DNA from 3 places in the Paraburkholderia sp. GAS334 genome. Region 3 is predicted to be linked to each of the others. Evidence: riboswitches for the same ligand, from Rfam matches in the RefSeq annotation. Region 3 holds a riboswitch; each other region holds the start of a gene.
What was found. Region 3 has a riboswitch for manganese ahead of P3T21_RS30450 (TMEM165/GDT1 family protein). Riboswitches for the same ligand answer to the same signal wherever they lie in the genome.

Region 1 (10,269 bases), on a different contig from region 3:
ACTTCTAGCCGCCGATGCTCAACTCCATCATCAGATTCTCGCTGCGCTTTCGCGGCGTCATTTACGCGCTGGCCGTGCTGCTGGCCGGCTACGGCCTCTATACGCTCACGCGCGCGAAGCTCGATGTGTTTCCCGAGTTCGCTCCGCCGATGAGCATTGTGCAAACCGAGGCGCCCGGCCTCACGAGCGAGCAGGTCGAGACGCTGGTGACCCAGCCGGTTGAAAACGCGCTCGCCGGCATGGTCGGCCTGCAGTCGATGCGTTCGAAGTCGCTGCAGGGCCTGTCCGCGATCACGGTGGTGTTCGACAGTCATGCGAACCTGCTGCAGGTCCGGCAACTGGTGTCCGAGCGCGTCAATGCGCTGGCCGCGACGCTGCCTGCGGGCGTGCAGCCGCCGAGGCTGCTGCCGCTCACGACTACGACTAGCGTGGTGCGGACCATCGGCCTGACCTCGAAGACGCGCTCGCTGATGGACCTGTACGACATCGCGCAGTGGACGGTCAAGCCGCAACTGTTGAGCGTGCCGGGCGTCGCGGACGCCATCGTGTTCGGCGGCGACACGCGGCAGCTGCAGATTCAGGCCGATCCGGCGAGGCTGATGCGCTACGGCCTGTCGATCCAGGACGTGATCGCCGCGGCCCGGACGTCAACCGGCGTGCGCGGCGCAGGCTTTATCGAGAGCGCGAATCAGCGCATCGCCATCAATACCGATGGACAGATCCGGACACCCGACGCCATGGCCGGTGTGGTCCTGCGCTGGAGCAATGGCGCAGCCGTGCGGCTCGGCGACGTCGCGACCGTCACCTGGGGTAGCGCGCCCGCAGTCGGCGCCGCATCGATCATGGGTACGCCCGGCGTGATGCTGGTCCTCGAAAGTCAGTACGGCACCAATACGCTCGCCGTCACGAAGGACATCGAGAAAACGCTCGCCGCGCTCAGGCCGGCACTGACCCGGCAAGGCGTCGACCTGAACGCCGACGTGTTCCGCCCGGCCAACTTCATCGACGCGGCGGTCGGCCATCTGCGCACCGCGCTGCTGGTCGGCGCGGTGCTGGTGATCGCGGTGCTGTTCCTGTTCCTGCTCAATGTCCGGACCGCGGTTATTTCAGCCGTTGCGATCCCGCTGTCGCTGCTGGTCGCGATCATCGTGCTGACGTCGTTCGGCGTGAGCCTGAACACGATGACGCTCGGCGGCCTCGCGATCGCGCTCGGCGAAGTGGTCGACGACGCGATCATCGACGTCGAGAACATCTACCGGCGGCTGCGCGAGAACCGCACCCGGCCCGCGCCATTGGCCGCATTCCGCGTGGTGCTGCGCGCCTCGCTCGAGGTGCGCAGTGCGGTCGTGTTCGCCACCTTCATCGTGATGCTGATCTTCCTGCCGGTGCTGACGCTCTCGGGGATCGCCGGCAAGCTGTTCGCGCCGCTGGGCGTGGCCTACATCCTCGCGGTGCTGGCGTCGCTCGGTGTTGCGCTCACGCTTACGCCGGCGATGGCGCTCGCGCTGCTGGCGCGCGGGCCGCTGCCAGCTCACGAGCCGCGCCTGCTGACGTGGCTGAAGGCGCGCTACGCCGTGTTGCTGCTGAAGGTCGAGCAGCGCGTGAAGACGGTCATGGTAGTGGTCGTCGTGATGTGCGTGGCGGCATTGTCCGCCGTGCCGTTCCTGCGCGGCAACTTCATTCCCGAGCTGCGCGAGGGACACTACATCGTGCACATGGGCCTGGCGCCTGGCACGTCACTCGCCGAATCGATGCGCATCGGCACGCAGGTCTCAGCAGCGCTGATGCAGGTGCCAGGGGTGCGGCTGGTCGCGCAGCGCGCTGGCCGGGCGAATGAGGTCGTCGATCCGGTCGGCGTGCAGCTGAGCGAGTTCGAGGTCGACCTCGAGCCGATGAGCGCGGCCCGGCAGAGTGCAATCCTGCGTCGTATCCAGGAAACGCTCGCCCGCTTTCCCGGCCTCACCACCTCCGTCAATACGTTTCTGGTCGAACGGATCGACGAGACCATTTCGGGCGTGACGGCGCCCGTTGCGGTCAACCTTTTCGGCGACAACCTCGACGTAATCGATCGCAAGGCGCAGGACATCGCGCGATTGCTCGGCACGATCCGCGGGGCGGCGAGCGTGCGGGTGGAGTCGCCTCCGGGCATCCCGGAACTCGACGTCAGACTGAAGCCCGACCAGTTGAGCCGCTGGGGCTTCCGGCCGGTCGACGTGCTCGATGCGATCCAGAGCGCGTACCAGGGGAGCACGGTTGCACAAACCTGGGAAGGCAGCCGGCCCTACGACGTCACCGTGGTTCTCGCGCCCGACGCGCGCACGAATCTGGGCGACGTCGGCACGCTGATGCTGCGCAATCCGGATGGGCTGGCCGTGCCGTTGCGCGTACTGGCGAGCATCGGCCAGGTCTCCGGCCGGTATCAGATCACGCACGACGGCGGCCGCCGGATGCAGACGGTCTCGGTCAACCTCGGCAGCCGCGCGGTAAGCGATTTCGTGAGTGAAGCGCAGGCGCGCGTGAATCGCGACATCGTAATGCCCAAAGGCACGTACGCGGTGTTCACGGGCGAAAGCGAAGCGCGCACGCAGTCGCAGCGCGACCTGCTCGCGTATGGCGCGATGTCCATCGCCGGCATCGCACTGCTGCTGTTCCTCGCGATGAGGAGCCGGCGAGGTGTCGTGCTGGTGATGGTGAACCTGCCGTTCGCGCTGGTGGGCGGGGTGCTCAGCGTGATGCTCGGCGGCGGCGATCTGTCGCTGGGCGGCATGGTCGGTTTCGTCACCCTGTTCGGCATTTCGCTGCGCAACTCGATCATGCTGATCAGCCACTACGAGCATCTGGTGCACGTCGACGAAATGCAGTGGGGCATGGAGACGGCCGTGCGTGGCGCGTCCGAGCGGCTGATTCCAATCCTGATGACCGCGCTCGTGACCGGGCTCGCCTTGCTGCCGCTTGCACTGACCAGTGGCGCGGCCGGCAACGAGATCGAGGGGCCAATGGCGATCGTCATTCTCGGCGGACTGACCACCTCCACGATCCTGAACCTGATCGTCCTGCCGACGCTCGCGTTGCGCTATGGCCGCTTCGAGCGCGACACGCTGGCGGAGCCATAAGAACCCTTCAGCCGCCACATCGAACGGGTAATTCACGCACTTTCGCCAACCCTGCACTTAACCGGAACCGCATATGCACGCGTTGCTCGCCAGCATTGGCGCCCATCCCTGGCTTGTCCTCACCGTGGTCTTCGTCGTCGCGTGCGCGGAGTCGCTGGCCGTCGTCGGGACCTTCATCCCAGCGGGTATCGTGATGTTTACCGCGGGCGCGCTGGTCGGCGCCGGTGCGCTGAACGGATGGGTGACGCTCGCCGTCGGCGCACTCGGTGCCGTGGCGGGCGACGGGATCAGCTTCGAGCTTGGCCACCGGTATCACCGCGAAGTGCGCGCCTGGTGGGTGGCGAAGGGACACGAGGCGGTATGGGAGCGTGGCGAGCGTTTCGTCCAGCGGCACGGCGGGAAAAGCATCGTGCTGGCCCGCTTCTTCGCGCCCGTGCGCGCGATCGTTCCGCTTGTGGTCGGCACGGCGCACATGCCGCGGCGCAGGTTCTATCCAATCAACATTGCATCCGCGCTGGCCTGGTCGCCGGCGCATATCGGCCCGGGGATCGTGTTTGGCGCGTCAGCGCAACTCGCCGAAGCGGTCAGTGGGCGCCTCGCCGTGATGCTGCTCCTGCTGGCGGCACTGCTGTGGCTGGTCGTCCGGCTGACGCGTCTGGGCATCCAGCGCGGCGTGCCGCTCGCGAGGAGCGCGTCCCAGCTGGCGGTTCGGCGTTTGAGTCGCAGGCATCCTCGTCTGGCGAGCCGGCTATCGGCCATCGGCGATCCGGACAGGCCTGAGTCACAGACACTCCTCGTGCTGGCGCTGCTCTTCATTGCCAGCGTGTGGCTGTTTCTGGGCATCCTGCAGGACGTGTTCGCGAACGACCCGCTGGTTCGCGCCGACACGCTCATCTACAGCTTCCTGCAGGCCTTGCGCACGGCACCGACCGATTACGTGATGGCAGGCGTGATGGAACTGGGTGCCCAGTGGGTGGGGCTGGTAGTGGCCGCCGCCGTTCTCGTCTGGCTCATCGTGCGGCGATGCTGGCGCACGGCGGGCTACTGGATTCTCACGGTCGGGATAGCGAGTGCCTTGAGTCCGGTGATCGAACCCGGGAAGGATTATGCGCGACCGTTCGCCTGGCAGGCAGGCGCAGCGCACACTCCGTTGCCGAGCGGCAATGCCACGTTCAACGTGCTCGTGTACGGTTTCCTGGCCTGGCTGCTGGTGCGCCGGCAACCGCCACTGTGGCGCAGCGCCGTCATCACCGTCATCGCGATCTGGGTCGCGCTCACCGGGCTTGCCCGCCTGTATCTCGGGGAAAACTGGCTGGCGGACGTGCTGGGCGGCTGGAGCCTCGGGCTCGCGTGGTTTGCGGTACTGGCCGGCGTGTACACGTATCGGCGCGTGCGTGACGATGTGCATCCGAAGGTGTTGGCCTTCGTCGTTGGCGGGGTGTTCGTCATCTTCGGTCCCTGGACGAACCCTGAACATCTGCAGACCGACCTCGCCAGGTATAGCCCGGCAAGGCGCGAAACGGTGTTCACGCCCAGCCAGTGGACGGACGGAGGGTGGCGTGCGCTGCCGGGCCACCGGATCGAGCTAAGCGGCGACGAGGAAGAAACTCTGCCGTTGCAATGGGCCGCAGATTCCGGTGCGATCGCACACAGCCTCGAGTCGGCGGGCTGGCAACCGGCGACTCCCTGGTCCGCCAGGTCTGCCTTGCTGTGGCTGTCGCCCCAGACATCGGTGGCCGCGTTGCCCGTGCTACAGAAACTCTCGGAAGGAAACAGCGCTGAACTGGTCCTTGTGAAATTCGATCCGGGACGGCCGATGACGCGACTGGTGCTGCGGCTGTGGCGGTCCCGTTACCGGTTGATGACGGGACGGATTACCGGCACCGTGCCAGGCAACCCGATCTGGTACGGCGCACTGTATCAGGAAGCCTTCCAGCAGCCGTGGCACTTCGTCACGCTGGGCGCCAGCACGACCTGGCCGGATGCCTCCGCCATTCCCCAACTGCTCCCTGCGGGCATGCCGATGTTGAGCCGTACGGCGTCCGAAGACGGAGCGATCCGGCGCGCGGTGCTGGTTTTGCCGGGCGCTTCCGAAGCTCCCCATTGAAACACGGAGCCTCGAACGATCATGATGCAATATGCTGCCCGGACTCCCTTAACCCGTGACACGCCATGACCCCTGACACGCCTTCACCCACCAGGATCGCCATTCCGCGCACGGTCTGGGCGCTTGGCTTCGTGAGCCTCTTCATGGACCTGTCGTCCGAACTGGTGCATGCATTGCTGCCGGTGTTCCTCGTGACCACAATGGGCATGAGCGTGACCGCGCTCGGTGTGCTCGAAGGCGCGGCAGAGGCAACCGCCCTCATCGTAAAGGTATTCTCCGGGCCGCTCAGCGACTGGCTCGGGCGGCGCAAGGGCCTGCTGCTGCTCGGCTACGGGCTGGCGGCGCTGACGAAGCCGCTGTTCCCGCTCGCGACCTCGCCTGCCTGGGTCATCACGGCGCGCCTGCTCGATCGCGTCGGCAAGGGCATTCGCGGCGCACCCCGCGATGCGCTGGTCGCCGACGTGGCCCCACCAGAAATCCGCGGCGCGTGTTTTGGATTGCGTCAGTCGATGGATACGATCGGCGCGTTCCTCGGACCCGCACTCGCCATCGCACTGATGCTCTGGTTTGCTCACCACATTCGTACGGTATTGTGGTTCGCCGTCGTGCCGGCCTTCATCGCGATCGGCCTGATCGCGTTCGGTGTCGACGAATCGGGTCATGCGCCGGCGCGGCGAGCCTTTCGCTCCCCGTTGCACTGGCGCGCGCTGCGCGAGTTCCCGGCGCGCTACTGGTTCATCGTCACCATCGGCGCAACCTTCACGCTCGCCCGCTTCAGCGAAGCGTTCCTGGTATTGCGCGCGCAGCAGACGGGGCTGGATCTCGCGTGGATTCCCGCCGTGATGGTCGTCATGAGCCTCGCCTATTCGCTGTCGGCGTATCCGGTCGGCATCCTCTCGGACCGGCTCGATCAGCGTCTTCTGCTGGCGCTCGGCATGGTGCTGCTGATCGCGGCCGATCTGCTGCTCGGGATGGGGCAGTCGGTTATGTCGGTGTTCGCTGGCGTCGCCGTGTGGGGCCTGCACATGGGTTTCACGCAGGGCATCCTCGCCGCGATGGTGTCCGAGACGGCCCCTTCGACGCTGCGCGGGACCGCGTTCGGCGTGTTCAACCTGGCCTGCGGTGTGTGTATGCTGCTCGCGAGCGCGCTGGCCGGCTGGCTGTGGGACCACTTTGGCGCCTCGACGACCTTTCTTGCTGGCGCGGCGCTCGTCGTGGTGCCGCTGCTGCTGTGCTGGTTCGCGCCGCGCCAGGCCGCCTCGCGGGCCTGATGGATCTTTATCAACGACTTCATTGCAATGAATACACTCGAAGCATTCAACCAGGCGCTGTTTCTCCTGATCAACGGCACGACCGCAACACCGGCGTGGCTGGTCGGCTTTGCAATTCTGATCGGCGACTACGTGATCTGGCTGATTCCGCTGCTGCTGGCCGCGATGTGGCTGTGGGGTAGTGAAGCGCAACGGAGTCTCGCCATCCGGGCGTGCCTCGTCGCGATGCTCGGCATCGGCGCGAACCAGCTGATCGGCCTCGCGTGGCAGCATCCGCGTCCGTTCATGATCGGTCTCGGCCATACCTTCCTGCCGCATGCGCCGGACTCTTCGTTTCCAAGCGACCATGCGACCGTGTTCGCCGGCATCGCCTTGACGTTGCTGCTGGGAAGCGCGCGCCGGCTGGGCGGGCTCACGCTGCTGGCCGGAGTCTCAGTCGCCTGGGCACGGGTCTTTCTCGGGGTTCACTTCCCGCTGGACATGCTTGGCGCCGTCGTGATGGCTGGCGTGGCGTACGTGCTGATCGCGCCGCTCTGGCATCTCGCTGGCATGACTGTGACGCGATGGGCGATCATGCTGTACCGCAAACTCCTCGCGCGGCCGATCAATCTCGGCTGGCTGCGGCGCTGATGATCACCAACCAACCGATGCAGCGCAATCAAACCGTTGCCGCCTTCGATTTCGACGGCACTATCACCACCTCTGACAGCCTGCGTGACTTCGTGCATTACACGGTCGGCCGCGGCCGGTTTGCCGTTGGGGTCGTGCGTGCGTCACCGTGGCTTGTCGGCCTGCTGGCTGGTGTGTGCGATCGGGGATCCGCCAAGGCCCACTTTCTTGCGGCGACGCTCGGCGGCATGACCCAGGACGACCTGGAAGCGGCGGCACAGGGGTACGCCGCTCGCCGGCTGCCAGCCCTGATCCGCTCTGAAATGGGCATGCGGATCCGCGAGCATAAGCGTTGTGGTCACCGGCTGGTCCTGGTCAGCGCCTCGCCCGCGCTGTACCTGAAGCATTGGGCGATGGGCGCGGGTTTCGACGCGGTGCTCGCGACGGAGCTCGAATTTCGCGATGGCCGGTTCTCCGGCCACTTCGCCTCGCCGAACTGCTGGGGGACGGAGAAAGTGCGGCGGCTGCAACACTGGTTCGCCAGCGATCCGCCGCACGTGCTGTACGCATACGGCGATAGCCGGGGCGACCGGGAAATGCTCGCGCTTGCCGACCATGCATGGCTACGGGGGCTCGGCGCGATGCCGTTGATCGATACCTGGCAGCGCAAAACGTCGACGCGCTGAAGGCGAGTGCAATCGACTTCGGACTTTCCCTGAAGTCGTCGTCGAACAGTGGCAGCGAATACGCAGGATCAAGGGTGGGTGGTTCTTCCAATCTTTATCGATATACCATTAGCGCTGCCATCCATTGGCAACCCGTATTGAGAATGGCAACCGCCCCGTGCGCGAAGTTCAGATCGCGGCTACGGCGACCGCGCCTCAACCTGCAGGAGCATTGAAATACTCGGCGGTTACGCACGGGTCAAGCTTTGCGAAATTCCGATGTACATCTGTGCGTCGCAACTGTTTGCGCACAACAATGTCGCCGTGAAGCCGGCATCCAGATGTACATGCATGGAAGCGTGTGTCCCGCGGTGAGCGGCTATCGCGTCAATGTAATGAAAAGATAGCTCATGTAGAACAATCCGTTTATCAGCAACGCCCAGACTGCGAGGCCGCCTGCGCGCGCGTTAGCGCGTGACCATCCGGCGGCAATCAGCGTGATGATGACGCCCGTCAGCACCTCCACACGCGGCTCCCAAGGCGTCAGCATGATGCCGATGGCGGGCAGCAGTGCCCTGAAACACCATGGCTCCGGTGATGTTGCCAAAGGCGAGTGTGTCCTTCTTTCGCCGAATCCATAGGATACTGTTCACCTTCTCGGGCAGTTCAGTCGCAATCGGAATGATGATGAGCGACAACAGCAGCAGTGCCGAGATGCCAAGCGCATGTGACACGCCTTTCACGCCGTGAATGAAGCCTTTTGCGCCACCCACAAGCAGCGCCACGCCGATCGCCAGTTGCACGATGATGGTCAGGAGGTTGACCGGAACCCCAAGTCGCGCCAGAAACATGGTGTCCGGGGCTTCCGTGCCGTGTCCGTTTTCGACAAGCTTTTCCGACGCGCGAAACGTCATCACCACATACAGCACGTAGATACCGACCAGTCCAACGCTAAATAGCGCGCGCACGTACCACTCGTCGTGCGGCACAAACATCGCCACAGCGGCGAGCCCGAACGCGGCAAGAAAATAGTTCGCGTCTCGCACGAAGCCGGTTCGCTCCGGCGCAACGGTCCCGTGCAAACCACGTGTACGAACGATGGCGAGCGTCATCAGGAACGTCGTCAGTGTGGTCAGCATCAGCGGTGCCCCGAGGATGGCACCGACGCCGATTTCCGCATTGACGCTTTTGCTCGATGTGCCGCCAGCCAGGGCCAGCAACGGCACCATCGTCTCGGGCAGCGCGGTCCCCACGGCGCCAAAGAGCGAGCCGGTCACGCCTTCGGAAATTTTGAGGCGCTCGCCAAGATGTTCGAGAGCGCTCGTGAATACCTCGGCTGCGACCAGGATGACGGCCAGCATGAGAACCAGTTCAAGGAACAACTGCGTCATGCGGCACCTCCGCCGGTGCGACTAGGCGCGAGCGCAAATCGGGTGGGGTTGGAGCGGGAAGTTGGGAAGCACATGAGCCCTCCGGGGTCGGACGTTGACGAACCATGGCGCATCCGCCGCCGTCCGACCAGGAACGACGCAATGCACCCATGGTCTCGCCAAACCGAACCGGTCGAGTGCGCCACGGCCAAGGGCCGAGTATGTTGACGCGCTCTCCTCCCGGGGCGGAAGGAAGGCTACTCCCCAAAAGACGAAGCAGAGTCTAACGTAACCTCGTTCTTTCAACAAGCTTTCGTTAGCAGGAGTTGATATACCCCTCTACCCTATCTGAGATATACTCCCCCACGGTATATCGGAGGTCATCAATGAGCCACACTATTCGCGAGAAACAGAAGCTACTCAACCGGGTCCGCCGCATCAAGGGGCAGGTCGAAGCCATTGAGCGGGCGCTCGAACAGGAGCAGGGATGCGTCGACGTGCTGCAGCAAATTACGAGCTGTCGCGGGGCGATGAACGGCCTGCTGGCCGTGGTGCTCGAGGACCATATCCGCACGCACCTCGTCGATGCAGATACCAACGAAGAGCCGGCCGGCAGCGCGACTGACCAGCTCATCGAAGTCGTTCACAGTTATTTCAAGTAGAGCCTGACATGAGTGATTTTAAAGACGCCGCATTCGGCGCAGGACATGACCACATCTTTCTGGGTGCCGGTCATGAAAAGAACGAGCGCAAGACGTGGGCTGTGATTGCGCTGTGCAGCGCGATGATGCTGATTGAAATCGTGGGCGGCAGTATGTTCGGCTCGCTCGCGCTCGTCGCCGATGGTCTGCACATGTCGACGCATGCCGGGGCAATGCTGATTGCTGCGCTCGCGTATACCTATGCGCGGAAACATGCCTCCGATTCCCGCTTCGTGTTCGGGACCGGCAAGCTGGGCGACCTCGCGGGATTCACCAGTGCCATCGTGCTCGCGATGATTGCGTTGCTGATTGGCTACGAGGCGGTTTCGCGCTTTCTGTCGCCGGTACCCATTCACTTCGGTGAAGCAATTCCCATCGCGGTGGTTGGCCTGCTGGTCAACCTAGCGAGCGTGTGGCTGCTGAGCGGCGGCGA
Region 2 (10,269 bases), on a different contig from region 3:
GGGCACAGCCACGGTCAAAGCCACGGACATGGCCATGACCATGATGACCACGCTCACGAAGAGGAGGTGCAGAAGATTTTCGCCCCATCCGGCGTGTTTGCCGTGTCCATCTTCGAGGATGGCGTGCCGCCCGTTTTCCGGATTACGCCTGCGACGGAGGGTTCGCGACTGGACGCTTCGGCGATGTCCGTGACGACGGTACGACCCGATGGGACGCAACAGGTATTCGCGCTGTCGGACCGCGGCGGTTATCTGGAATCGAAGGAAGACATTCCCGAGCCACACGCCTTCAAGGCCATCGTGCGGATGCCGGATGGCGAGCACGAGGTTGAATTCGAAGAGCACGAGCACGGCCCCGACGTGCATGACGCCGCGACTCGCGACCACAACATCAGGTCTGCATACATCCACGTGATAGCCGATGCAGCGGTCTCGGTGCTGGCGATTATCGGCCTGGTACTGGCGCGCGCGTTTGGCTGGCTGTGGATGGACCCGTTGGCGGGCATCATCGGGGCACTGGTGATTGCAAACTGGTCGTACGGGTTGATGCGAGATACTGGCGCAATCCTGCTCGACATGAGTCCGGACCGGCGTATGGCGGAGAACGTGCGTCACGCTATCGAGGACCGTGGTGACAAGGTTGTCGACCTGCATGTATGGCGGGTGGGTCCGGGTCACATGAGCGCTGTCGTGTCGGTCGCGACCAGTGAGTCCCAGCGAGACTCGCGCTTCTATCATGTGGTGCTCGGACGCTTCAGGGGACTGTCGCATGTCACCGTCGAAGTGCAACCCGCGCATGCGGTGGCCTGACCCATGGCAGTCAGGTCACCGTGCGTCGATGTGTGCGCCTTCGATGGCAAGACCAGATTGTGCGTTGGATGTTTTCGTACGCTCGACGAGATTCGGGGGTGGAAGAAGATGACCGACCACCGGCGCCATCAGGTGATTAACGACCGGGCGCAGCGACAGGCCAAGCTGCAACGGGACTCCCCCGAGTTGCCTGCGGAGCCCGCAACTTCGGATAACTGATTCCAACTCGCGGGCGCAGCCTCCGCCACGATTCCATTCAGGCGACTTGTTTCTGTAACACGCACCGCGATAGAAATCGTACCCGCTCATTGGGGAGTAGCCGCCTCGACTGCAAGGTTCGAGGGCGCACGTCAACACACTTGGCGAGTCGAGAGACGCGCCATGGCGCGCGCAGCCAAGTGCCTGGCAAGACCGATGACACGCATTCCGACCTGACCGGGTCGCCGGAATGCGCGTCATCGCGTTCCGTCAGCGCGGCCCGGCTACAACAACCCACGCAGTCCTTTCTTGTTTCAACCAGTGTGGTTGGTCTCGCCGAAATCGGCGACAAGACTCAACTCCTGTCCCTCGTACTGGCTGCGCGATATTGCAAGCCCATTCCCATTATCCTTGGTGTGTTCGTCGCCACACTTATCAATCAGGGGGCATCTCAAGAAACGGATTTTTTCGTAGATACGTTAAGGTGTTTGAGTCGTCGCCAGTTCTGTCCTTGCCGAACCGCTCGAATCGCTTGCTGACGGTCCACTCTGCCCCCAGATCGGCTTGTTGTTGGGAGGCGGCACGCTATTCGGGCACGACGTGTGTAGGCGAGTTCGGGTTCGCGCTGATGGCCGGGGGCAATATACCTGGCCGCGCACGGGTTGCGTCGATCGCACTCTGCGACGAAGCGCGAAAGCTTAATTAGGACCACGCCAATCTATGTGCACTGGCGCTGCTCGCGATCTCGTTCGCGTTGCAATCCGCGACCAATACATTGCAGCGTCGTGAAGCGCAGCAACGAGCGCGATAGCACGGCTTAGATTGCGTCGTAGCGAACTCCACAGACACAAGCAATGGACATGAAAAACACTCGACCGGCTGTTGTGGGTGCGGGTGCTGTGATCGGCACGTTAGGCGACCCTGTCGGTCTCCGCGGTGCGGTGTTTCCGCTTGCCGCTGCTCATCGGTGCGTTTCAGTTCACTGCGCTGGACGCGGTGATTCTCAACAAGGCTAAGAGCCTTGTCGTTGTCGCTTCATCACTACCGTTTCGGGCACAGACGGTTCCGTGAAGGGCCGTGGTCGCGCATTGGCCTGGTCATCGTGAACCTGTTGGCCGGTAGCCTCCTAGGCGCATCGCAGGGTGCCAACTGGGTAACGCGGACGCGCCCGCAGCTGCTGTATCGGGTGATCACCGTCCTGCTCGTCGCGATTGCCCTGATCCTGCTGTTCGGCCACGACGCAACGCGGCACGGTGCATTGCTCGTCACGGCCGTCATGCAGGTTACGCTCAGCGTCATCGCTGGCTTCGCTAGTGGCAAAGTTGCCGCACTGATGGGTGTCGCCGGCGGCGAACTGTTGGTGCCGACGTTGGTGCTGCTCTTTGGTATCGACATCAAGCTCGCAGGCAGCCTGAGTCTCGTGGTAAACAATGCGGACAATGCTCACGGGGTTTGTGCGCTACAGCCAGGACCGCAGCTTTGCCGTCCTGGGACAGAACCGGGCGGTCGTGGTCCTGATGGCGGCCGGCTCGATTGGGGGCGCGTTTGTGGGCGCCCAGTTGCTCGGCTTGGTCTCCAGCGCTGTTCTGCTGCCAGTTCTCGCAGCGATTCTGGTGTGGTGCTTTCGTCGGTCAAGGTCTGGCAGCACGGCTGACCGTGAGGGCCGCGGGACCACCCCGCCCAGGGATCACGCGTGGCATGATTTCAGACGCGACACGCTCCTCGTGAAACGCTACCGGGTCCGCAGTGGGTGACCGACAGATTATGCGGTCTACTCGTCTTCATCCTCCTCCTCTTCACGCTCGATGCTGTCGATGATCCGCCATAGCAGCCGCGACATCCCACGAGTCTTTCCCCCCAGGTGCTCGTCGCCCTTGTCCTCTTCCGCGACGCGTTCAAGCCTCAGCTTCCTGATCGACACCTTTTCATACTTCAGACCGTCGATCTCGAGGCGCTCGAAGCCACCAAACCCGCGCTCCTCGCCTTCCTCTTCATCTTCATGCCACGAGATCTTGAAGAAAAACGGATCAATCGACGGCGCAATTACAGGGTTACCGGCGAGGTCCAGGAGTTGTTTCGTCGTGAAGTTGACGTTCCGCTGGTAGCGAACGCCATGGGGAAAGTTCGCCAGGTCCGGCGTGTTGTCAGTGGCGAACGTACCGTAGAAATCACGCCCGTGCGCCTGGAGACCGTTGTAGTCTCCAGTCCAGTTTGTGGCCGCCGTGTTCGCGAGCAGGACATCATGCCAGTCCACGCCGTTCCGGGTGAACTGCACGTGGTGCTCCCAGCGCTGCGCCCCGCCCGGTCCCGTCAACCGTTGGTACAAGACGCCAACCCTGCCGTCGCTGCTGACAGCGAGGCCGGGGTTCTTGGCGTTCGAAACCGTGAGGAGCTCGGACGACCACGTCTTGCCATGATCGGTCGACCGGCGTACGTGAAGGGTGTAGCTCGTCCCCTGCATATCGCACCAGGCGACCCAGGCCCGCCCGCTGTGCTTTGGCCGCGGATCGACGGCGAGAGCGAGGTCGGAGCCGAACCGGTCCGGGCCAAGCGAGCCGTTGAAGTTGGCATTGAACCCTGTGGCAACCCGCACGCCGAAATGCGAGTCACTGGAATCGACAAGGTCCTGGAAGCCGCCCGATCCCCAGTTATCGTCCCGCGCCACGACGACGTCCGAGATCGTCGAACCCCATGTAGGTGGCACAAGCGCCGCACGCCAATCGAAATAGGCCGCATAGACGGTGCCGTCGTCATGGATCGCGGGCCGAACGGACGGGGCGTTCCGGGTCACGGCGCGATTTTGCAACTGAACCGAATTAAAGACGGGGGCCAAGGCCGTTCCGTCCTGGCAGACGTCGATCGTCGCGACCGAAGTGACGAAATTCCAGTTGGTGTAAGCGGCGTAGACTCGATCCTTGCCCGCGTCGGGCCCCTTTCGAACCGTCTCGACTGCCATCCATGGCTGATCGATGTTGGGCTCGGTGTCGATCTGGACCATCGGCGCGCCGGAAAACGCGTTGGTCGTTCCGAACACCGCCAGCGGCGCGCCGACGAGGTCGCCGCAATAGAGCGCGTTCCGGCTGAACTTCGCGTTATAGTCGTTGGTGGAAGCGGGAACGATTCCCGCTTCTGCCCACGTTTCTCCACCGTCGCTCGAGAGAAAGATAACAGCGGTGGGCGTGGCCGTGAACGCGGTCGCCCCGATAATGCGCGGATTGGCGGGGTCCACCGCGATATTGGTCTCTGAATCGTCATTGCTCTCATTGCTCTGAGACTGCGGGATCATGTTCACGACCGTGATCTTGGTGACCATCGCTGTCTCCTTCTGGACGAGGTCCACTGCGAAATCGATGACGCCCAGATTCTTGCGCCGCGGCTTATTGTTTCAGAAGCGATTTAATCTCGCGAAGCAAGTCCCGCGATTGCACATCGTCCGGGTCGAGCGCCGTCAGAAAGTGCTCCGGAGCTTTCAGCGCCGTTTCGTGACGGAGAATGAAGATCGCGGCCTCATGCTCCTTGAGCCGGGGAGCAACGCGCCACGGGGGAGCGGGATTGGTCGGGAACAGCACACTTACGCGTTCTCCGCCCTTGCCCTTAAGCGTCGACACAACGCGCACGACCGCGAGACGGTAGTTTGGCGAACGAAGCATGGAACCATCCGGAACCGGACTGGCCCCTATACTCTCCACCTCGCCGTCTACAACCAGCACGGCGCCGTCGAGTCTAGCCTCCAAACGGCGAATCGGTAGTCGTTCCACCGCTTCTGCCACCTCTTTTTCGGCCTGCGCCGTCGCCTTGAGGTGGTCTACTTCGCGCAAGGCGATCTGCACCCCGTACAGCCAATCCGTGGCAAACACGAGCAACTTGTCGCCGAGAGCCGGCGCACTGCCCGCGAGGAGCATCGTGACCTCCCGACCGCGAAGGCCACCGACGCCAACTGACGGGCTCGCCCGGAACGCTTCGTCGACGTGCGCGACGATCAGCCCGGGACCGGGACGGACGGCGGGCTCGTTCGAAGCGTTGAGTTGCGTAACCGTTGCCTTGAAGACATAGCTCGATTCCTCGACGAGCCGGTCCACTCTTTCAGTCTCCGTTGCCATGTGTTCTCCTCTTCTTTGACATCCCGGTCGCGTCTCTCACCGCCGTACCCTGGACCTGACATCCTTGAGAAGGGCTTCATCGATTGTCATTAATGAAAGTCGCCCGTTGTCTACGGCATGACGATGATAAGGATTGCATACGAAAACGTCGCCAAAAAATCGAGAACTTACATAACCGTCATTAAATCGTCATTTTCAACTTATGGACAATGCGCACCCTCTGCTCACCGAAAATGATTCGAGGACGCTCTTTAGGTTACTTCGTAGTAAAGGCAACAGCATCGGATTGTTCAAGTAGACTTTTCTTAAGTCTAGTTATTCATGTAAATAATAAAGCGCTCAGCATAATTGTCACGATCGACAAGATGGTAGAGATTGGTTGCATCGGCAGGTGCACGACTTGTAGTCCGCAGTCGCCACTACCAGGCCAAATCTCCAGCGTCTTGTGGCGCTTGATGAACCTGGCGTCCGCGGCGCGTGTCTTCCAAACAGGTCAAACGGGCGGTCAGGGCGATCAAGAACTCGTATACACCATTAAAAAAAGTGGAAAGAATTGCCTTGCATTATTGCCATCTTCTTCTAAACATAGACTTGTTGCGGCGATTCTGTACGCTGAAGAGCGCGACCACAAATTCTTAGCGGCGAAAGGGACATGGAAGTACTGGCCGATCAGGCGTGATCCGGGCGTATTCGTGTCACCGTGTGGGCTCAGCCGCGAACAGCCTCACCGTTCGCCTGGGATAACCGCGCACTATCCACCGGCGCACTTCGAGCATCGACCCGAGTGATTGCAACCCGCCAAGGCTGTCCTTCGAAGCAGTTCTGCCGGCACATGCGGGAACGCTTTGGGTAACTCTCTCCGCGCTCCATCCGCCACCTCCCGGGGGCAACAATGCTACCGCTCATTCTTGGACCAAGATACAACATCCGCGTCACCTGCGATGCCAGCCCCAGCAATGACCGAAGCGAATCGACAATAGAAGTCAATCCGACCAATCCGTACAACATGGTCGGATCGTCCAAACGGTTCACCGACCCGCACACCTATGCGTTCTCGCTCGCAGCGTATTCGACATTCGACGCGGGTCGATCGTGGCAGGAGGCTGCGCCCCTCGGGCTCCTCGCGGGCTGGGACGGAGTTTCGGATCCGACGGTCGCCTTCGACGACGTCGGCGGCGTATATCTCGTCGCTCTTCCGTTTCAGGGAGCCGAGCCGATGGCGATCGCCGTGTACAAGTCTACGGATGGCGGTTTGACCTGGTCCGCTCCGAACCTCATTCACTCGGCGCCTGGCGACGACAAGCAGTCGGCCGCAGGCGACACCAATCCCGGTAGCCCCTATCATGGCCGTGTTTACACCGCCTGGGACGGGCCGGGTGGCATGCTCTTCGGGCGCACGATTGACTACGGAACCAGCTGGCGCGGGACCGGAGCGAACCCGGTCGGAACGTCGCTTGCGCCGGCATCGTTCGGGCCCCAGGTCGTCGTGGCCGCGGACAGTAGCGTCTACATCTTCTTCATCGCCGGCACCGACATGCAGTTCGTCAAATCCACCGATGGCGGGGATTCGTTCTCGAACCCGGCCACGGTCGCGAGCGGAATCACGGGCTTGCCCGGCCAGCTACCCGGTGGCACTTTCCGGACGCCCACGGTCGCGACGGCCTGTGTCGGCGTCAATGCGACCGACCTGATTGTTGCCTGGGCCGACTATCGACAGGGAGTCGCCCGCATCTACTATGCGCGCTCCAACAATCGCGGCGCCGTCTGGCAGGCGGGCAGTGGCTCCGGCATGCCGCTGATGAGCGGCGGCGCTGTCTCTGCCCCTGATCAACACGAGTTCCAGCCGCAGCTTGCCTGCACGCCACAGGGGGACGTCGGCTGCGATTTCTATCTCTTCGGGCCGAAGGGAGGCGGCACGACGCCGCTGATCGACGTTGTCCTGACAGCGTCGGCCGACAACGCGGCAACCTTCGTGGATCGGGCCACGGTGACCGAGATGCCGTGGGACCCCACAGTGGATGCCGTCTGGGCGCACGGAGATCCCAACGTCACCTTCATTGGCGATTACTTCGGTCTGGCCGCGAGCCCGCTCGGTTTCTTCCCGTTCTGGATGGACACGCGCACCGGAACCCAGGAAATGTTCACGGCGCGCGTCGCGGTCCGGCCCGCGAACGTCTACATCCGGGATTCCTCGAGCGACACGGGAACGGTACCGTCACCCGGTAATCACTGGGAGGCTCCGGATCTGATCGTGCGCCGGCAGCAGGACGGCAACGCCGTCTGGGTCGATCAGGATCTGCTGCGCGACGGTGTGACGGACCATTTCATCTACGGCAAGATCACCAACCTCGGGCCCAATCCCGCAGAGAATGTCACGCTCGCTGTCACCGTTGGCAACTATCCCGCGCTCGATGCGCTGCCTGGGCTGGAGTTTCGTTATCCGCAGGATTGGTATCCGGGCGACTGGCAGACGGCGGCGGTCCAGCAGAGGCACCTGTACCTCGGTGAGAGTGCGCCGATGAATCTGGCGGTGGGCGCCACCCGTATCTTCGGACCCGTTCGCTGGCCTGCCATTCAGATTCCTCAGGAGGGAACCTGGCATCCATGCCTCCTGGCAGAGGCGCGCGGAAACAATAACGACTCCGCAGGTGGCCCCAATGGCGCCCCACAGCTGGTCGCGCCCGGTACGTGCGATTACGGCAGCTACTTCTGGGGCGACAATAACATCTGTCAGCGCAACCTGTCATACGCACATGTCTTCGCCGACGCCGAGAGCCTGATCGAGTTGCCCTTCATCATTGGCAGCCCGTACAGCCATGCAAAGCTGATCGAGGTCATCGTCCACAGGGGTCACAGGCTGGACGACGTTCCGATGAAGCTAGAAGTCCTTCCGCCCAGGAAGGGGGAGAAGCCGCCTGTACCTGACGGGAATCACATGCACGGCGCCAAGCTTTCAGGCAAGCATTGGAACCTGACCCATCGAGTGGCTGGAGTCGGCTTTGCAGTTGAGCCAGGGCAGACGCTTCGCCTGACGCTGTCGCTCAAGCTCCCCAAGGCATTCGATCTCGACGCGCCGACCAAAGTGACCGTCTTCCAGCGCAACGACGGCCATGTCACCACGGGCAGCGCCATCCTGGAGCTCGTTCGCGGCCACGTCAGGCACGCGAACCACGAACCGAAACAACCTGCTTCTGCGGCGCGCAAAAAGGGGCGGTGAAGCCACGGATGATCCAAGTTCTGGCCTTTACTGAATGCGCTTTACAAAATCGACCTGCCTGCGCCGTTCTTTAACCATGATGTTGCGAAACACATTTCTTACCTGGGTTGGCCACGCCGGGCTGCAAGGCTTCACCGGCCAGATGGTTCTGGTCGTGCATTCGTGACCACCCCGTGAATGAAGGTTTGGCGCGGGGTAATCGCTCGACCTTTCGAAGAACCGATAAGGGGAGATCATGTCGAATATCCAGGTCACACACGACGCGAGCTTGAACAACGCGAGAAGCGAAAGCAATGTCGCCGTCAATCCCAATAACCCGAAGCAGATCGTGGCGGGCTCCAAGAAGTTCCGGGACATTCACAACTACGACTTCGTTCTGGCCACCGAATACTCAACGGATGGTGGTCTCTCATGGCATGATTCTGCCGCCTTTACGCTATCCGGCTTTACGCTTCTCACTGACCCTGCTCTTGCATGGGATGACGTGGGCAACGTTTATCTGGTCGGTCTGTCGGGTAACAATCCGCCGACCTTCGATACCGTTGGCATCGTAATCTACCGGTCAACGGATGGTGGACAGACCTGGAGTGCTCCGAACCCGATCCACAACAGCGTTGGTGACGACAAGCAGTGGGCGGCCGGCGACACGAACCCGGCCAGTCCGTTTCATGGCCGCGTCTATGCGGTCTGGGACGACGGATCCGACATGCGTTTTGCGCGCACCAAAGATCATGGCGCGACGTGGGTCGGGACAGGAGCAGGAGCAACGCCTGCTGGAACGATACTCGTCAATGATTCGTTTTCACCCGAGATCAACGTCGCCGCCAACGGCGACATCTATATCGTCTGGATCGCGGGAAGCGAGATCAAGATGGTCGTATCGACAGATGGCGGCGACAGTTTTGCGCCCGCCGTGTCGCCAGCCACGGGCGTTACCACGCTCGACGCCGCATTGCCGACGATTCATGGGTGGCCGGTGTTGCCCGGCGGGAACTTTCGCGTGCTGACGATACCATCGGCCTGCGTCTTCGGGAGCACGGTCGCCGTGGCGTGGGCCGACTTCCGCGAAGGCGTGTCCCGTGTCTACTGCGCAGTTTCGACTGACGGTGGTGCCAGCTGGCCCACCGGTTTCTCGGGAAAGCCGCTGCTGGGAGGACCGCTACCCGCTGGTTTTCAGCACTTTCACCCGCAGATCGTCACCGATCCCAGCGGCGTGATCGGGTGCGCTTTCTACGAGTTCGGACCCAAGCCATCGACGCCGCTCATCGATGTGATCATCGCCCAGTCGGTTGACGGCGGAACTTCGTTCGATCATGCGACCCTGACTGACCAGCCGTGGGATCCGGCAGTGGACGCTCCCTGGAGCCACCACGCGGACGCCACCCCCATTGATTCCAGCGTGACCTTCATCGGCGACTACTTCGGGCTGGACGCCAGTACGCGGGGATTCTATCCGCTCTGGACGGACACGCGGACCGGCATCCAGGAACTCTGGACTGACATCGTCCGGGCCCATGCAATGCTCAAGATTCCGCCCGGCCTGTATGGGGAGGTCGCCCAGATTCTGGACGGCATCATTCAGGACGGCGGTGGCGACGAGATCGTGGGCGGGCATATCATTCACATTCCGCCCTGGGGACCCGAACTGGATATTCTGCTGGGTGTCGCGATCCAGCGGATCGCCACGCTGGTCGCCAGCCCCGGGGGTATCGGCATTCAGAAGGCAGCCATGGCCATGATAGCGCACGTAGCTCAACAGGAAGTAAAGCGTCTTGAAGGCAAAGGATAGCCGACCAGCGCGTTGTGCAAGAGTTCACCAACGTGCTGACTTATATCGTGCCGGCCGTCATCTGCGCTCGCATTTTCGCGCGATGCAATACAACCACGGATAGACGAGCGTAGCTGTCCGTCAGCGTGAGCGGCATGCGCGATCCACCGTATCGA
Region 3 (10,269 bases):
GTTGAAAAAAATTCATGATAAATCATAAAAACTTTCGTTTGAATAATATTCGTTCGAATTTGATACTGGCAGTCATAGATCCGGCAACGAACGACAAACGAAAGACAACGACCATGAGCACCGCACACATCCTGGGTTTCCCGCGCATCGGCGCGCATCGCGAACTGAAATTTGCGCTCGAGCGCTACTGGCGCGACGGCATGACCGTCGAGGGCGAACGCGCGCTGACCGAAACCGGCCGCGGATTGCGCGCCGATCATTGGCGCACGCAAAGCGACGCCGGACTGACGTATGTGACGGTCGGCGATTTCGCGTGGTACGACCACGTGCTGACGACGCTGGCGCACGTCGGCGGCTTGCCGCAGCGGTTCGGTTTCGACGCGACGCAGCTGACGCTCGCCCAATATTTCGCGATGGCGCGCGGCAACGCTGTGCAGCCGGCGATGGAGATGACCAAGTGGTTCGATACGAACTACCACTATCTCGTGCCGGAATACGCGCCGTCGACGCGCTTCGGCGCAGGCGTGTCGTGGCTCTTCGACGAAGTGAGCGAGGCGCAGGCCGCCGGTCATCGTGCGAAGGTCGCGCTGGTTGGGCCGTTGACCTTGCTCTGGCTCGGCAAGGCGCGTGATGGCCTGCATGAGCGTCTGTCGCTCCTGCCGGATCTGCTCGCCGCGTATCGACTGTTGCTGGCGCGTCTGAAAGAGCAGGGCGTCGAATGGGTGCAGATCGACGAACCGGTCTTCGCGCTCGATCTGCCGGATGCATGGCGCGACGCCGTCTCCGCCGCGTACGCAGCGCTGGTGCCGGAGGCACCCAAGCTGCTGCTCACCACCTATTTTGACGATGTCAGCGAACACGCTTTGTTGCTGAAGTCGCTGCCGGTGGCTGGCTTGCACATCGACCTCGTGCGTGCGCCGTCGCAACTCGATGCATTCATCGATGCGTTCCCGGCCGACAAGGTGTTGTCGTGCGGAATCGTCGATGGCCGGAACGTGTGGCGCAACGATCTCGATGAATCGTTTGCGCGTCTTGAGGCTGCACATCAACGGCTGGGTGAAAGGCTGTGGGTCGGCACGAGTTGCTCGCTGCTGCACACGCCGGTCGATCTCGGCAATGAAGCGAAGCTCGATGCGGAGCTGCGCGGGTGGCTCGCGTTTGCGGTGCAGAAAGTGCGGGAAGTGGCGCTGCTGCGCGACGCGCTGACGCACGGCCGCGCCGCGGTCGCCGCCGGATTTGACGCGGCACGCGATGCAAGCGCCGCGCGACGCACGTCGACACGGATTCATAATCCGCTTGTGAAGCGCCGCGTTGAGGCGCTGACCGATGCGGACGCCACGCGCCGCTCGCCGTACGCGAAGCGTGCCGCAGACCAGCGCGCCCGCTTTGACCTGCCACTTTTACCGACCACGACGATCGGTTCGTTTCCGCAGACCGCCGAAATTCGCGCAGCGCGTGCCGCGCACAGGCAAGGAAAGCTGAGCCATCTGGACTATCTGGAGGCGATGCGCGAACACGTGCGTTTCGCCATCGACCAGCAACTGGCGTACGGTCTCGATGTGCTCGTTCATGGTGAAGCCGAGCGCAACGACATGGTCGAATACTTCGGCGAACTGCTGTGGGGCTTCGCGATCACCGAAAACGGCTGGGTGCAAAGCTACGGCTCGCGCTGCGTGAAGCCGCCGCTCATTTACGGCGACGTCTACATGCCCGAACCGATGACGGTCGGCTTCGCGTCCTACGCGCAGTCGCTGACTGACAAACCGGTGAAGGGCATGCTGACCGGTCCGGTGACGATGCTTCAATGGGCCTTCGTGCGTGACGACCAGCCGCGCTCGCAGACGGCATTGCAGATTGCGCTGGCGCTGCGCCAGGAAACATTAGCGCTCGAAGCCGCGCAGATCGGCATGATCCAGATCGACGAGCCCGCGCTGCGCGAAGGCCTGCCGCTGAAGGCGCGCGACCGTACGCACTATCTTCACTGGGCGGTCCGCGCGTTCAACATAGCGGCATCGGGCGTCGCCGACGATACGCAGATCCATACGCACATGTGCTATTCGGAGTTCGGTGACATCCTGCCGTCGATCGCGGCGCTCGACGCCGACGTGATCTCGATCGAAACGACGCGCTCGAACATGGAGTTGCTCGACGCCTTCGAGACCTTCGAGTATCCGAATGAAATCGGACCGGGCGTCTACGACATCCATTCGCCGCGCGTGCCGACCGCCGACGAAATGGCTGCGCTGATCGGTCTCGCGCTCGAACGGATTCCGGCAGAGCGGTTGTGGGTGAACCCGGACTGCGGCCTGAAAACGCGGGACTGGCAGCAGGTCGACCCGGCGTTGACGTCGATGGTCGAGGCTGCGAAGAAGGCGCGCGCGGCGCTGGCGTTGAAGGCTAAGGTTTCTTTCGCGGAGGTTTAACGGCGATCGCGCGTTTGACCGCCGCGCTAGATGCGAGCGCGGCGGCGCGCGGCTGGGTGCGGGGCGGCTTCGTTGGTTTCGTTCGCTTTGACATCTTGTTGATCCATCACAACAGTCATCCGGATGACTAACTAAACCACGCGGACGAAAAAAAGCCGACACATTGTGCCGGCTTCCTCATCAAACAAAGACCGCAGAAAAATCAGCCCAGCGCTTTCTCCACGACCTCGCGCACATCGCGCGATTTCACCTGTGCCGCGACCGTTTCCAGCGCCGAGCGCATGCCGTCACGCAACGCCGGCGTGAACCGGCGCCACAATTCCAGCGAACGTGCGAGACGCGCCGCAACCTGCGGATTCATCGCGTCGAGCGCGATTACCTGTTCGGCCCAGAAGCGGTAGCCCGAACCATCTTCCGCATGAAACTGCGACGGGTTCGCCGTGCAGAAGCTGAAAATCAGCGAGCGCGCGCGATTCGGGTTCTTGAGCGTGAACGCCGGATGCGACATCAGCTTGCGCACGATGTCGATCACCGGACGCTGCGCGCTTCCACGTTGTGTCGCCTGCAGCGCGAACCATTTGTCGATGACGAGCGGTTCTTTCTCGAAGCGTCGATAGAAGTCGTCGAGCGCGCCTTCAGCCAGCGTGCCGCCCGTCGCCGCCGATGCGTTCAGCAGCGCCGACAGCGCCGCCGACCGGTCCGTCATGTTGTTCGCCGCGTCGTATTGCGCGTTCGCGAGACGCACGGCTTCCGTGGGGTCGTCGAGTTCGCAGAGATACGCCAACGCGAGATTCTTCAGCGTGCGATGGCCGGATGCTTCGGGCGTGGCTTCGTACCCGCCCGGCGTCTGATGTTTGTCGTAGATCGCGAGCCAGTCGGCGTGCAATGCATTGGCCAGACGGTTGCGCACGAACTGTCGCGCGCGGTGCACCGCAGCCGGATTCGACTCGGTCATCTGCTCGGCAAGATACGCTTCCGACGGCAGCATCAACGCAAGTTCGCGGAACGCCGGCGACAGCGATTCGTCGCGCAGCACGCGAGCAAACGCAGGGACGACGGAATCGTCGAGTTGCAGCGCCGCCCCCGTCGCGGCATGCGAAGCGAGTGCGAGCAGTTCACGCGTCGCGAGCCGCTGGCCGGCTTCCCAGCGGTTGAACGGATCGCTGTCGTGCGCGAGCAGGAAGGCGAGTTCTTCGTTCGTGTAGTCATACTCGACGATCACCGGCGCCGAGAAATTGCGCAGCAGCGAAGGCAGCGGCTTGTCGGCCACGTCGATGAACGTAAAGATCTGCTCTGTGCCCGTGAATTCGAGCACGCGAGTCGTGCCCGTAGCCGCCGCGGCCTCGCCCTCGAGACGCAACGGCAGATCCGCGCCGTCCTTGCCGATCAGGCCGATCGCGAACGGAATCAGGAGCGGTCCCTTCTGCGTCTCGCGCGCGGCAGGCGAGCCGTCGCCGTAACCTTGCGTGAGCGTCACGCTGTAGCGGCGCCGCGAAGCGTCATAAGCGGTTTTCACGGTCACGCGCGGCGTGCCGGCCTGGCTGTACCATCGCTCGTACTGCGCAAGATCGCGGCCGTTGGCGTCGGCCATCGCACGACGGAAATCGTCGCACGTCACCGCCTCGCCGTCGTGACGCTGGAAGTACAGATCCATGCCCTTGCGGAAGCCGTCGCGGCCGAACAGCGTCTGGTACATCCGCACGACTTCCGAGCCTTTTTCATAGACCGTCATCGTGTAGAAGTTGTTGATCTCGACGTAGCTCTCCGGGCGCACCGGATGCGCCATCGGGCCCGCGTCTTCGGCGAACTGCATCTGGCGCAGCACGCGCACGTCTTCGATGCGCTTTGTCGCGCGCGCGGCTTCGTCGCTACTGTTGCTCTGGCCGCCGGCCATGTCGGCCGAGAATTCCTGATCGCGGAATACGGTCAGCCCTTCTTTCAGGCTCAGCTGGAACCAGTCGCGACACGTCACGCGGTTGCCGGTCCAGTTGTGGAAGTACTCGTGGCCGACCACCGCCTCGATGTTCGCGAAGTCGGTATCGGTCGCGGTTTCGGGGTTCGCCAGCACATACTTCGTGTTGAAGATGTTGAGCCCCTTGTTCTCCATCGCGCCCATGTTGAAGTCGCTCACGGCGACGATCATGAAGCGGTCCAGATCGAGTTCCAGCCCGAAGCGTTCCTCGTCCCAGCGGATCGAATGCTTCAGCGAATCCATTGCGTGCTGCGTCTTGTCGAGATCGTGCGGCTCGACCCAGACCTGCAGCAGCTTTTCCTTGCCGGATCCGCTCCTCACGCGTTCTTCCAGCGCGACCAGCTTGCCCGCGACCAGCGCGAACAGATAGCTCGGCTTTCTGAACGGATCTTCCCAGCGGGCGAAGTGACGGCCGTCCGGCAGATCGCCTTCCTCGATCAGGTTGCCGTTCGACAGCAGCACCGGATACGCGGACTTGTCGGCGCGCAGCGTGACCGTGTACGCGGCCATGACATCAGGCCGGTCGAGAAAATACGTGATGCGGCGAAAGCCTTCGGCTTCGCACTGCGTAAAGAAGTTGCCGCTCGATACGTACAGACCCGACAGCGTCGTGTTCTCCGCCGGATTGCACACGCTCACGAGCGTCAGTTCGAACGCGTCGGGCACGTCATCGAGCGTCAGGCCGCGCTCGTCGGGATGCGCGGCGGCGTGTGGTTTGCCGTCGACTGTCGCGCTGACGAACGTCAGCTGTTCGCCCATGAGTTCGAAGTGGGCCGCGCGGACGGCGTCGGGATTGCGGCGCACGCGCATCGTGTTACGGACCGTCGTCCGTTCGGGGACGAGATCGAAGTCGAGCGCGACGGTGTCGATCAGGAAGGCGGGCGGCGCATAGTCGGCGCGGCGGATCACAGCAGGCGTAGCAGTGTCGGACATGGCGGTTTGAGTGAAGAGTGCTGGGCGGGCCGTCTGCCGCGCGGGGTGCGCGGCGACGAGCCAGTCGGGCCATTGTACAAAGCCATTTTAGATCGTGCGGCCCGAACTTTTTACCGATGACACGGGTCAGCGTATTATCGGGCCGCTGCGCGCAGGCGCGGCCCGCCCTATAAGACGCCGAAGACGCAAAAGACGAGGAAGACCATGAAGCTCGACCGATGGACCCGCCGCGCAGCCATGCTGCTAGCGGCCATGGCAGTCACACTTTCTGGCTGTACCACTTACGTGACGACGCAGGTCACTGCGTTCTCCGACTGGAGCGGCAGCGATGCAACGCGAACCTACGCGTTCACCCGCCCAGCCGATCAGAAGAACAACCTCGAACTGTCGACCTACGAGGCGCTCGTGGGCAACGAACTCGCGATCCAGTCGTTCCGGCGCGTGAACAGTCAGGACGCGCACTACCTGGTTGGTCTCGGATACGGCATCCGCAGCGACATGGTGACCGTTTCGCAGCCGGTCTACTACTACAACCCGTGGCCGGGCCCGTACTACTGGGGCCGCCCGATGGATCCGTGGGGGCCGTTCGGCCCGTTCCCGACTGGCTACGTCGACCAGAGCTATCCGGTTTACACGCATTTGCTCAGCATCCGCATTACCGATCGCGCGACCGGCAAGGAGGTGTACAACGTGACGGCTCGCAATTCGGGCGCCGAGTCTTCGCTGGTCCGGGCGATGCCTTATCTCGCGCGCAGCGCGCTCGCCGATTTCCCGCTGGGTAACGCCGTCGTGCGGACAGTCCGGATTCCGCTCGACGGCAGCGGCGCCGCGCCATCGAACGAAGCGACCGTTTCTACCGGAGCGGCCGCGCCCGCTGCGCCGGCCTCTGCGGCCAAAGCCGTGCAATAGGCATCAGGGCATCTGGCATCAGAAAGCATCCCGCATCGCAGCATCGGTTTCACCGACACAAAAAAGCCGGCACCCGCGTCACGCGCAGGGCCGGCTTTTTCGCTGAAACAACCCGCGCTAAAGGTGTATCAAACCCCCACACCGAACAGCGCCAGTGCGCCCAGCACGACGAACATGACCGCGGCGATGCCGTGCACGACCTTCGTCGGCAACCGGTGAGCGAAGCGGTCGCCGAGCACGATGGCCGGCACGTTCGCGATCATCATCCCAAGTGTCGTTCCGGCCACCACGCCAAAGAAATCGTGGAAACGCGCGGCCAGCGCGACGGTGGCGAGCTGCGTCTTGTCGCCCATTTCCGCGAGAAAGAACGCGATAACGGTCGCGCCGAACACGCCGAGGCGGGTGCGGTTCGCGTTGGCTTCGTCTTCGTCGAGCTTGTCCGGCACCAGGATCCACAGACCCATGCCGATGAACGAGGCTGCGAGTGCCCAGCGCATGATCGTCGGCGTGACGAGCGTGCCGAGCCATGCGCCGAGCGCGCCGGCGCCGGCGTGATTGACCAGCGTGGCGACGAGAACCCCGAGAATGATCGGCAGCGGTTTGCGATAGCGGGCGGCGAGGACGAGCGAAAGCAGCTGCGTCTTGTCGCCGATTTCGGCGAGCGCGACGGCGCCCGTCGAGATAAGGAAGGCTTGATCCACGTTGTGATGGTTTCCTCGGGCCGAGAATGAACGAGCGACGACCCACAACCTGCCGGGCCCTGTTGCGGCGGCTGTGGATCATCGGTCTCGCCAGGCCAGAGGCTGCGTCTGCCATGGCCGTACAGGCCAAGTCTGTTGACAGGCGCCCCCGCGTTTCACGTGCGCTTCGCAGCCTTCAATGCTGAAAGGTTGCGCGGACGTGCTGCAGGGCGGCTACTCCCCAATGAGGGGCGGATTATAACACGCGGTCTCAGGCACGCTGCGCCCCGTGCAACAGCGTTTTGCCACGTGTTTCCCAACTATCGCTATGACGATCAGTACAAACCGTCCAGATACCGAGAAAGGCGCACACGTTTCTTTCAGAACGTAAAAGGGCCGCATAAGAACTTCAGCGCTGACCCATCACATCTCGTCAATGTGGAAAAGGGTTTGAAGCCTTTCCAGGACTCGTTTTAACGGTTCGTGGCGGTGGTGAGACGGATACAGATGGATACGTCTTTTGTGGCTGATTTAATCCACAATATTCAGTATGATGCCGGCGGTCGCCGGGGAATCTGAGTCTAACTAACATCATCGTCTGGCGGGCCCGCCCCTAAATAATTGGGGCATGGTGCCGTTAATTCGCCTGAACATATAACAAGACTGGATTGACCTCGGTGGCGTCTGCCTCGGGCTGGGCAGCGCACATGCGTCGCCTCCGGCCGGCGTGCCAGATGGGGCGCCAGCAGCCTTAGCAGTTTTCAATCGCGCGAACACCGATATGCCCGATCTGCACTGGACTATTCCGGTTGCTCGCTGGTCTTCCTGGCCTGCCGCCGCAGCCACCGCCCCCGATATTGGCTTTATCGAGCCGATCGTGCGACGTCGGCTGAGCACGCTGTCGCGCGCGGCGCTGAAGGTCGCGCACGACTGCGTGGGCGACGACGCTGCCGCCGTGCGCACGGTGTTCGCCTCGCGACATGGCGAACTGCGCCGCACCACCGACATCCTGCGCACGATCAGCGCGGGCGAGCCCGTTTCGCCGACTGCCTTCAGCCTTTCCGTGCTCAACGCGATGACGGGCGTGTTCGGTATCGCCCGCGGCGACCGCTCGCCGGCAAGCGCCATCTCGGCAGGCGCCGAGACCCTGGGCTACGCATTGCTGGAGGCGCACGCGCAATATGCGAGCGATCCCGCGACGCCGGTGCTGGTCGTCTACGCCGACGAACCCGCCGACCCCGCGTACGGCACGATCGAAGACGAAGTGCAGGGCGGCGCGCTGGCCATCCTGTTCGACGCCACGGCCGCACAGGGCCAGCTGACGTGTACGATCGCTCAGGCGCCGACGTCCGGCGATGCGCCCGCGCTTTTCGCGACGCAAAGCCAGGCCGTGCAGCACTGTCTCGACACGCACGCGGCGGCAGTATGGCAAGGCGCCGATACGACCTGGAAATGGATCTGGCATGATGGCGCGGCTTGAGTACGTCTGGCGGCTGGTTGCCACGGGCCTCGCGATGGCGGTGTTCGGCGTGTGCGGCTTCCTGTTCTCGGTGATCGTGTTTCCGCTCGCCTGGCTGTGGCCGCATCGGGCGTCGCGACAACGCGCCGTGACCGCGGTCATCCACGGCTTTTTCCGTGCGCTCGTCGCCGTGCTGCAGTTCGTCGGCGTGATGAAACTGGTGGTCGAGGGCGGCGACGCGTTGCGTACGCGCCGCCCGGCAATCGTCGTCGCGAATCATCCGACGTGGCTCGACGTGATGGTGCTGCTTTCGCTGACGCCGCATGCGTGCTGCGTCGTGAAGAGTGCGCATTGGCGCAACCCGTGTTTCTACGGCATCGTGCGCGCGGCTGAATACGTGAGCAACGCGGACCCGGTCGAACTCGTCGAAGCCGGCTCGCGACAGCTCGAAGCCGGCTACACGATGATCATCTTTCCGGAAGGCACGCGCAGCCCCGCGCCGAACCGCCTGCATGCATTTTCGCGCGGCTTCGCGCATATGGCGATCAGGGCGGGCACGCCGATTCTGCCGGTGCTGATGGATTGCGATCCGCCTGTGTTTACGAAGCAGATGCGCTGGTACAACGTGCCGGCGCGCGCATTCCGGATGCGCGTCAGCGTGCTCGAGCCGGTTGGCGTCGAGCAGCTCTCAGCCCACGAGACATCGCCGGCACTTGCCGCGCGCACCGTGACCAGCGCCATCGAGGCCCACATTACCCAGCATCTGTTCGACTATGGATTCTTTAAAACTGGAAATTAAGCAGCTCCTGATCGCAGCACTGGATCTGGAAGACCTGACGCCTGCCGACATTGACGACGATGCCCCGCTCTTCGACACCGATGGCATCGGTCTCGATTCGATCGACGCGCTCGAGATCGGCATCGTGCTGCGCAAACAATACCAACTGACCATCGCTGCGAACGATGAGCGCACGCGCGAGCATTTCCGCTCGATCAATACACTGGCGGCGTTTGTTGCCAGCCAGCGCGAGCCCGTGCATGCAGCGAACGAAACCGCAAGGAAAGGGGAATAAATCGTGACCGAGGCAGACATTCTTGAGCGCATCCGCGCCATCTTCAAGGAGAATTTCGCGATCGAACCTGCGCGCGTGACACCCGATGCGCATCTGTTCGAGGACCTCGATCTGGACAGCATCGATGCAGTCGATCTCGCGATCAAGCTGCAGGAGATGACGGGGCGCCGCATCAAGCCCGAAGAGTTCAAGTCGGTGCGCACAGTCGGCGATGTGATCGGTGCGGTCGAATCGCTGCTGGCGGCGCAGGGCTGATGCAGTCTGTTCCGTCAGACATGCCGGAATCTGCGATGGGCAGGTTGCGTCAGATATTGCGCGCTGTCCTGCAGGTGCTGCTGAAGCTGGCGTATCCCGCGCTGATCCTGTGCGCGTGGAAATGGGACACGCCGCGCTATGTCGGGCTCATGCTGTTCGCGATTCTGTGGCTGCAGCGCTGGGCGGGTACGGGGAGCGTCGCGTCGTCGCTGCGCAGGCTGACGATGGTGGACTGGTGCGTCGCGGGCCTCTTGAGCTGCGCGTCGGCTGCGATCGTCGCGACCAATAGCGAGATGCTGCTGCGTATCTATCCGTCGCTTGTCAATCTGGGTCTCCTGATCGCGTTCGGCGCGACGCTCGTGCGTGGGCCGACGATGATCGAGAAATTCGCGCGTATCCGCACGCCAGATCTGAGCGCGCCAGCGGTGCTGCATACGCGTCGCGTCACGCAGATCTGGTGTGTGTTCTTTGCGCTGAACGGCGCGTTTTCCGCGTATACGGCGTTCTACTGGACGCGTGATGCGTGGTCGCTCTATAACGGCGCGATTGCGTACGGTCTGGTCGG

Region 1: linked by a shared signal. The riboswitch ahead of P3T21_RS36310 (sodium:calcium antiporter) and the one ahead of P3T21_RS30450 (TMEM165/GDT1 family protein) in region 3 are both predicted to bind manganese.
Region 2: linked by a shared signal. The riboswitch ahead of P3T21_RS36290 (TMEM165/GDT1 family protein) and the one ahead of P3T21_RS30450 (TMEM165/GDT1 family protein) in region 3 are both predicted to bind manganese.

The regions. Positions count from the first base shown of each region.
Region 1 covers NZ_JBNDMO010000050.1:14,663-24,931, reverse strand. Annotated here, with positions in the region: gene P3T21_RS36335 (efflux RND transporter permease subunit) at 15-3,113, shown strand; gene P3T21_RS36330 (VTT domain-containing protein) at 3,187-5,220, shown strand; gene P3T21_RS36325 (MFS transporter) at 5,286-6,491, shown strand; gene P3T21_RS36320 (phosphatase PAP2 family protein) at 6,519-7,121, shown strand; gene P3T21_RS36315 (HAD-IB family hydrolase) at 7,121-7,786, shown strand; partial or broken gene P3T21_RS36310 (sodium:calcium antiporter) at 8,145-9,156, opposite strand; yybP-ykoY riboswitch at 9,237-9,403, opposite strand; gene P3T21_RS36305 (metal/formaldehyde-sensitive transcriptional repressor) at 9,522-9,797, shown strand; gene dmeF (CDF family Co(II)/Ni(II) efflux transporter DmeF) at 9,806-10,269, shown strand, end outside.
Region 2 covers NZ_JBNDMO010000050.1:4,378-14,646, reverse strand. Annotated here, with positions in the region: gene dmeF (CDF family Co(II)/Ni(II) efflux transporter DmeF) at 1-810, shown strand, start outside; gene P3T21_RS36295 (DUF1289 domain-containing protein) at 814-1,029, shown strand; yybP-ykoY riboswitch at 1,109-1,290, shown strand; partial or broken gene P3T21_RS36290 (TMEM165/GDT1 family protein) at 1,332-1,454, shown strand; gene P3T21_RS36285 (TSUP family transporter) at 2,030-2,662, shown strand; gene P3T21_RS36280 (sialidase family protein) at 2,780-4,321, opposite strand; gene P3T21_RS36275 (hypothetical protein) at 4,386-5,108, opposite strand; gene P3T21_RS36270 (sialidase family protein) at 6,001-8,325, shown strand; gene P3T21_RS36265 (sialidase family protein) at 8,561-10,114, shown strand.
Region 3 covers NZ_JBNDMO010000024.1:71,307-81,575, forward strand. Annotated here, with positions in the region: gene metE (5-methyltetrahydropteroyltriglutamate--homocysteine S-methyltransferase) at 114-2,423, shown strand; gene pepN (aminopeptidase N) at 2,626-5,328, opposite strand; gene P3T21_RS30445 (DUF4136 domain-containing protein) at 5,533-6,237, shown strand; gene P3T21_RS30450 (TMEM165/GDT1 family protein) at 6,366-6,938, opposite strand; yybP-ykoY riboswitch at 6,951-7,172, opposite strand; gene P3T21_RS30455 (beta-ketoacyl synthase chain length factor) at 7,699-8,397, shown strand; gene P3T21_RS30460 (lysophospholipid acyltransferase family protein) at 8,381-9,175, shown strand; gene P3T21_RS30465 (phosphopantetheine-binding protein) at 9,150-9,449, shown strand; gene P3T21_RS30470 (acyl carrier protein) at 9,453-9,704, shown strand; gene P3T21_RS30475 (hypothetical protein) at 9,740-10,269, shown strand, end outside.